Chloroflexus aurantiacus J-10-fl: one gene and its partner. The main gene of each other region encodes a partner of the protein of the gene in region 2 in a complex. Links are inferred from orthologs where the notes say so. Each region holds a gene or a part of one and is shown on either strand. Other genes may lie near its edges. The genes, in order: hisH and hisF.

Region 1 (3,293 bases), 2.1 Mb from region 2 along the record:
CGGCACGCCCGGCTTTGTATTCGGCGTAGAGATCGTCACGAAAGGTACGCCCAACATCGAAAGCAACGGCGGCGTAATCGGGACGATACTCGGCCAGTGCAGTCAGTAGAATTTGCGCAAAACCAAAGACGGCATACGTCGGCTCACCACGGGACGAACGTAACCCACTCTCGCGCAACGCAAAAAACGCCCGATACGCCAAAGCGTGACCATCAACTAACACCAATAGCGGATACGCCATAGACTGTCTCCAATCCGCACAGATTTGCTAGTGAATTATACCACGGCGACACACGCTTCCCGCCATCCGCCGGCCTCGTGGTACAATGAATGCAATTGTCGTAGCGAGAGTATCCGGCTGCGCTCCAGGGCGGTACAGGCACAGATATGACCACTGCAATTGTGACCGATCAGCGGTTTGATCTTCACACATGGCACGGGCACGTTGAGCAGGCCGAGCGGTTGCACGCCATCCGACGGGCAATTGAGGTCGATGGGTTGTGGCCGCGTTTGCTTCAGTTACCCATTCGTCCGGCCACTGAAGCTGAATTGCTTGCTGTCCATAGCTCCAGCATGCTTCATCGCGTGCGTCAGTTAGCCAGTTATGGCGGTGGACAGATCGATAGCGACACCTACGTCACTGCCGAGTCGTGGGATGTTGCGCTGCTGGCAGCAGGCGCAACGATTTGTATGGCTGAAGCCCTGGTAAGCGGACGCTGCCACAATGCGTTTGCGCTGGTGCGGCCACCGGGCCACCATGCGACCGATATACGCTCGATGGGTTTCTGCCTCTTCAATAATATTGCAGTCGCTGCACGAGTGTTGCTGGATCGCCACCATCTCCGGCGCATCGCGATTGTGGATTTCGATGTTCATCACGGTAATGGCACTCAGGACATCTTCTACCGTGATGGGCGAGTTCTCTTTTGCTCGATCCATGCCGCGCCGCTCTACCCAGGCACCGGCAGTCTTCACGAAATGGGTGATCCGCGCACAGCCGGCGGCACCACCCTCAACGTACCGTTGCCCTATGGAACCGGCGATCACGGCTACGAACAGGTATTTCAGCGCGTCATCGGGCCAGTGCTCCGCCGTTTTCAACCGGAGATCATTCTGGTGTCAGCCGGCTTTGATGCCCACTGGAGTGATCCGATTGGGCCGATGGCGCTCTCGATCCAGGGCTTTGCCCGCATCGTGCAGCACCTGTGCGATTGGGCTGACGAGTTGTGTGACGGTCGGATCGGCTTCGTACTGGAAGGCGGGTATAGCCTGCCGGCGCTGGCGGCGGGTGTAGTGACGACGCTCCGCCTGCTGTTGGGGATGCCGGCCGGTTCTGACCCCATGGGCAAGATGAATGCACCCGAACCGGCCATCGAACACATCATCACCAGTCTCTACACCTACCATCCTCTGCTGATGCAGACAACATATCAGGGAGAAGCATGATAGCAGTGATTAACTACGGTGCCGGCAACCTGCCCAATGTGGTACGGGCACTACAACGGGTCGGCGCTACACTCACCGTAACCGATAACCCAGAGGTGATCCGTTCTGCGCAAGCGGTCGTTCTGCCCGGTGTTGGCGCGACCGCTGATACCATGGCCAGTCTGCGCCACCTGGGGATTGCAGAGGTCTTACCGGCAGTTATCGCTGCCAGTACACCGTTTCTGGGTATTTGCGTCGGGATGCAGGTCTTGCTGAGTGAAAGTGAAGAGTTTGGTCTCCACTCGTGTCTCGACATCATCCCCGGCACAGTACGCCGTCTTCCCGAACACGCCGGCAAGATACCGCAGATCGGCTGGAATCAGCTTCAGATCAGCCCGACATTCCGCAACCATCCACTCTTTGCCGATATTCCTGATGGAGCCGATGTCTATTTCGTGCATTCGTATTACTGTGCGGTAGCTGATGAGGCGATCATCGCGGCCCGCACCGACTACGGCATCCCCTTTCCGAGCGTCATTATTCGCGACCACTTGGCGGCAGTACAGTTCCATCCCGAAAAGAGTGGCGACTATGGCTTGCGCCTGCTGGCCAATTTCGTGCGCTGGAGCGAGGCCGTCCAGCCAAAAGGAGTGTGACAATGGAGATTATTCCGGCAATTGATATAAAAGATGGTCGCTGCGTCCGCTTGTATCAAGGCGATTTTGCCCAAATGACGGTCTACGCCGACGATCCGGTTGCGGTGGCCCGAAGCTGGGAAGCGCAAGGCGCCACCAGACTGCACCTGGTCGATCTCGACGGTGCCCGTGCCGGACACCCGCAGAATGTCGACGCCATTCTTGCTATCACACAGGCGGTGCAGATTCCAGTGCAGTTAGGCGGTGGTTTGCGCCGAGAGCAGGATGTTGAGTCGGCATTAGCCCTCGGCGTCGAGCGCGTTATCATCGGTACGGCGGCTATTGCCGAAACAGACCTGGTTGCCCGCCTACTCGACCGCTTCGGCGAGCAGATCGTGATCGGGATCGATGCCCGCAACGGCCTGGTAGCTACCGATGGCTGGACAGTAACCTCTTCGGTCAAAGCAACCGTGCTGGCTGAACAGATGGCAAACCTCGGTGCCCGACGCATCATCTACACCGACATCAGTCGTGATGGCGCACTCAGTGGGCCGAACTTTGCAGCCTTAAGCGAATTGATCACACCGCACGGCCCGGCGATCATCGCCAGCGGCGGGATTGCCAGTATCGACCACGTGCGCCAGCTTGCCCAGCTCGGCGTTGAAGGAGCGATTATCGGCAAGGCATTGTACGTTGGTGCAGTAAAACTGGCTGAAGCGATGGCCGTTGCCCACATGACTAATGTATAGCTACCGGGTGGGCATGCCAGAGCGATGGCAAGCTGTTTACCTGCAATACCACACAACCAGGAGTTGTTATGTCAAATTCAGACCTGACGGCGCGCTATGAAGAAGAGCGTCTGCGAGCGCAAGAACAATCGCAACTCGTTTACCTGCAAGGCCAGATTGACGAATTACGGCGCTTGCTGAAGGATCAGACCAACAAGTATCAGTGGGCGATGGAACAAATACGTAAAAATGAGGGCACCATCGCCCAGATTCAGAGTCTCTTCGACCGCCACACCGGTGAGGTTGCCCAGGCCAATGAAATTGTGCGCCGTGATGTTGTCGCCCTGCGCCGCGAAGTGGCAACCGCGCTGGTCAAGATTGAAGATGGCCTGCGGCCCATTCGCGATATGCAAGCGCAAATTCAACAGGTTGCCGAAGCACGCAAACAGGACCGCGACTTTCTGGCCGGCTGGTTGAGCCGGATTGAACAGGTTGAGCGCCAGAT
Region 2 (3,084 bases):
GTAGTCTGATCACTAGTGAAGATTCTTGTTCACAGTTGGCGAAGCCCTTTCTGACATAGTAGTCGCTATCCAGACAGGTTGGCCGGAGAAACTACGTGAAGGTTGCACTCATTGCTCTACCCGGCAAACAGACCAATCAGATGCCGCCGCTGACTCTGGCCTACGTGGCGGCTGTTTTGGAACAACGTCGCATCATTGTGCGCATGTACGACCATGCCCTGGATGCAACGGGAAGCTGGCACGATATTCGGCGTCGCCTGCAAACGTTTCAGCCCCAACGTGTCATCGTCGGCGGTGAAGATAGCCGCACGATTGAACAGGCAGTCGCGCAGATTCATCAGTCTTATCCTGACATTTTGCCATTGCTGGTTCAACGCAACGGTACTGATGCACCCGCAGCCATCACCGGTGTCCTGGCCTGGCTTGATGGCGTAGCAACGGTCAATCAATGCCTGCCAAACGATGTCCCCTTTCCGGCCCGTCATCTGTTGTCGCTTGAGCACTACGCACTCCGTGCACCGGGTGGAGAGCTACAAACCCCCGTTGTGATCGGCTGGCATATCAATGGGCAATGGCACATGCGCCAGCCCCGCCAGATCGGTCAGGAGCTGCGCACGCTGGTGGAAGAGGCCGGAATCCGCCACGTACTGTTTTGCGAACCGGCATTGACCATTGATGAACAGTGGTTTACTGAACTACTCAACTATCTGATAAGCGCCAGTTTGAATGTCAAATGGCAGGCAGCGGTCGCCCTCGAACACCTGGACGAAGAGACGATTCCGCGGCTGGCTCAGGCCGGTTGTGAAGCACTGACGTTTGTCATTGCCGCTACCAGCATTTTTGACTCTGCCAGCAGGCGTAACCAGGCGCGTAAACTGCTCACTACTATCCGTGAGCATGGTATCTACACCCACGCGACTATCCTGCTCGAACCGCCTTACGAATCCATCGCTCGCCTGATCGATGTTGCGGCTACGTTTAGCCTTAACGATGTCTCTTTTGAATTGATGCAGACGATGCGGGTTGGCGATGACGAGCAAACCATCAAACGCTTTGCCCGTCAACGGTATCAGGAAGGACAAACCCGCCAGCGCCTGATTGATCGCTTTGGCCCGGTGCTCGGCGGTTTGCTCTGGCAACTACGGGTGCAGCACGTGGATGAGGATGAGGAATTGGGTGGGTAGAAGCAGGTAAACTTCCTTATATCATCCTCACCGCCACCCCCCGTTCAGCCAGGTAGCGTTTGACATCGGCCACTGAGTAGTCGCCGAAGTGGAAGATGGACGCGGCCAGTACCGCATCGGCACCGCCTTCGACGATGCCGCGATACATGTCGTGCGGCGAACCGACACCACCGGACGCGATGACCGGTACCGGGGAAATGGCGGTAATCGCCTGTAATAGCTCCAGATCATACCCGGTACGCGCACCGTCGGCGTCCATGCTATTGATACAGATTTCACCGGCCCCCAGATCGATCCCTCGCTTGATCCACTCGATAGCGTCAAGCCCCGTCGGGCGCGGATTGGCCCCGGTATGGGTAAAGACTTCCCAGCGTGGTGGTTCGCCTGGCGCGTTCACCCGTTTGGCATCAACCGACAGCACAATGCATTGGCTGCCAAACCGCCGGGCGCCCTCGGCAATGAGCTGCGGGTTGTAGACCGCTGCTGTATTCAGGCTGACCTTGTCGGCACCGGCCCGCAGCATGCGGTACATATCGTCAACGCTGCGTAACCCACCACCAACCGTGAGCGGAATAAATACTTCGGCAGCCGTGCGTTCTACAACCTCGACCATAATGGCCCGCTCGTCGCTGGATGCCGTGATGTCGTAGAAGACCAGTTCATCGGCCCCGGCAGCATTGTAGGCAGCCGCCAGCTCTACCGGATCACCGGCATCACGGTGATTCAGGAATTTCACGCCCTTCACCACACGTCCTGCTTTGACATCAAGACAGGGAATGATTCGTCGCGTCAGCATATGTTCGTCCCCGGTAACGTTCGGAAATCGCAGTAATGGCCTGTAAACCATCGCTGAGTTGGTGGTCGTTGTTGTGCGCGACCACCTTCCTGTACGCATCAATCACTATTTTGGCCGTACCTGCCCACGCCGACCACGCTCTTCTACCGGTGCCGGAGGTTCCGCGTCTGTTGCCTGCCGGGCCTGTGCGTCATCGATCAGAAATTGGGTCGCACGCACCCCCCACACCGCGAGGAGTGAGACGCTGAAGAGCAGGAACGGGACGACCAGCACCAGGCTGCTGACAAACAAGATAAAGCCCATCAAGAGCATGGTGATCAGTGTATAGATGGGGCGACTGACGATCAAGATCAGAGCGTTGCGGGCAATCTGGCGGAGCGAAGGCTGTTCCAGTAACACCATCATTGGGAAAGCATAGATGATGATTGCCGACCAGAGCATGAACAGGTAGAGAAAAAAGCCGATCAGGAGTCCACCAAGCAGACCAGGTACGCCGGCGTAGAAGGCCAGATTCCATAAAATCAGGGCTAGACCTGCCATCCAGATACCGTATAAACGCCACGCCGGAAGCGCATACGTCCGCATACCGGCGAAGAAATCGGTTAATTTGCTGGCCCGGCCTTCGGTAATTCGCTTGCTCAGCGCGTACAGACCTCCAAATGCCGGTGCTGCCGGTAAGACGCCAACCAGTGCCGCCGCTGCTGCGGGGAGGGCAGCGTTGCTCACCATTGCAACGTAGGCAATACTGAAGAGTGGTACACTCAGCGCGGCCCAGATGATGTTGGCAAACGTGAGCAGCAGAAATTCATCAAACAGGTCGCGTAGTGCCTGCCAGAAGACGCGAAACGGTGCGGTGATATTGGCTGAATTGATTATTTGGCGCTGACTCATAGCTTGTGTATTATAGCTGAAGTTTGCGGTATCTGCTCTCGCCAATGTACGGGCGCCTGTAGCCACCGGCCTGTCTATAAGCGTTTGCCAGGACGGATACGCCCGTGATTCGGTCACTCCCACCAGAAAAAAGCACCCGGCTTTATACAACCCGTTGTCGATCCCGGCGCATAATACGACGCCGGCAGTTGTCACGAACTACGGTGCATCTTC

Evidence for each region.
Region 1: the proteins of hisF (region 2) and hisH are in contact, whole or in part, in a crystal structure (PDB 6RU0), measured with the Thermotoga maritima proteins. The link is inferred for Chloroflexus aurantiacus J-10-fl from one-to-one orthologs. Residues at the interface, in WP_004080486.1 of Thermotoga maritima: Met1, Leu2, Ala3, Arg5, Ser40, Glu41, Asp45, Glu46, Ala70, Glu71, Ile73, Asp74, Ile75, Pro76, Phe77, Asp98, Lys99, Ser122, Gln123, Glu161, Thr195, Leu196, Asn247, Arg249, Glu251; in WP_004080484.1 of Thermotoga maritima: Asn15, Arg18, Arg22, Arg117, Leu118, Pro119, His120, Met121, Gly122, Trp123, Asn124, Asn134, Gly135, Tyr136, Tyr138, Val140, Tyr158, Glu180, Lys181, Ser182, Ser183, Lys184, Ile185.

The regions. Positions count from the first base shown.
Region 1 is NC_010175.1:435,732-439,024, forward strand. Bases 293-3,261 are described here. They hold hisH (imidazole glycerol phosphate synthase subunit HisH), read left to right. Parts: upstream 293-1,442; coding sequence 1,443-2,081; downstream 2,082-3,261. Other genes in these bases: CAUR_RS01750 (histone deacetylase family protein), read left to right, coding at 388-1,446; hisA (1-(5-phosphoribosyl)-5-[(5-phosphoribosylamino)methylideneamino]imidazole-4-carboxamide isomerase), read left to right, coding at 2,084-2,809; CAUR_RS01765 (coiled-coil domain-containing protein), read left to right, coding at 2,878-3,261. Also shown: polA (DNA polymerase I), read right to left, coding at 1-241; more of CAUR_RS01765, read left to right, coding at 3,262-3,293. UniProt on the Escherichia coli protein: IGPS catalyzes the conversion of PRFAR and glutamine to IGP, AICAR and glutamate. The HisH subunit catalyzes the hydrolysis of glutamine to glutamate and ammonia as part of the synthesis of IGP and AICAR.
Region 2 is NC_010175.1:2,514,119-2,517,202, reverse strand. The notes cover bases 91-2,850. They hold hisF (imidazole glycerol phosphate synthase subunit HisF), read right to left. Parts: upstream 1,981-2,850; coding sequence 1,201-1,980; downstream 91-1,200. Other genes in these bases: CAUR_RS09565 (YesL family protein), read right to left, coding at 2,086-2,850; CAUR_RS09575 (B12-binding domain-containing radical SAM protein), read left to right, coding at 96-1,184. In the rest of the region: more of CAUR_RS09565, read right to left, coding at 2,851-2,871; CAUR_RS09560 (hypothetical protein), read right to left, coding at 3,070-3,084.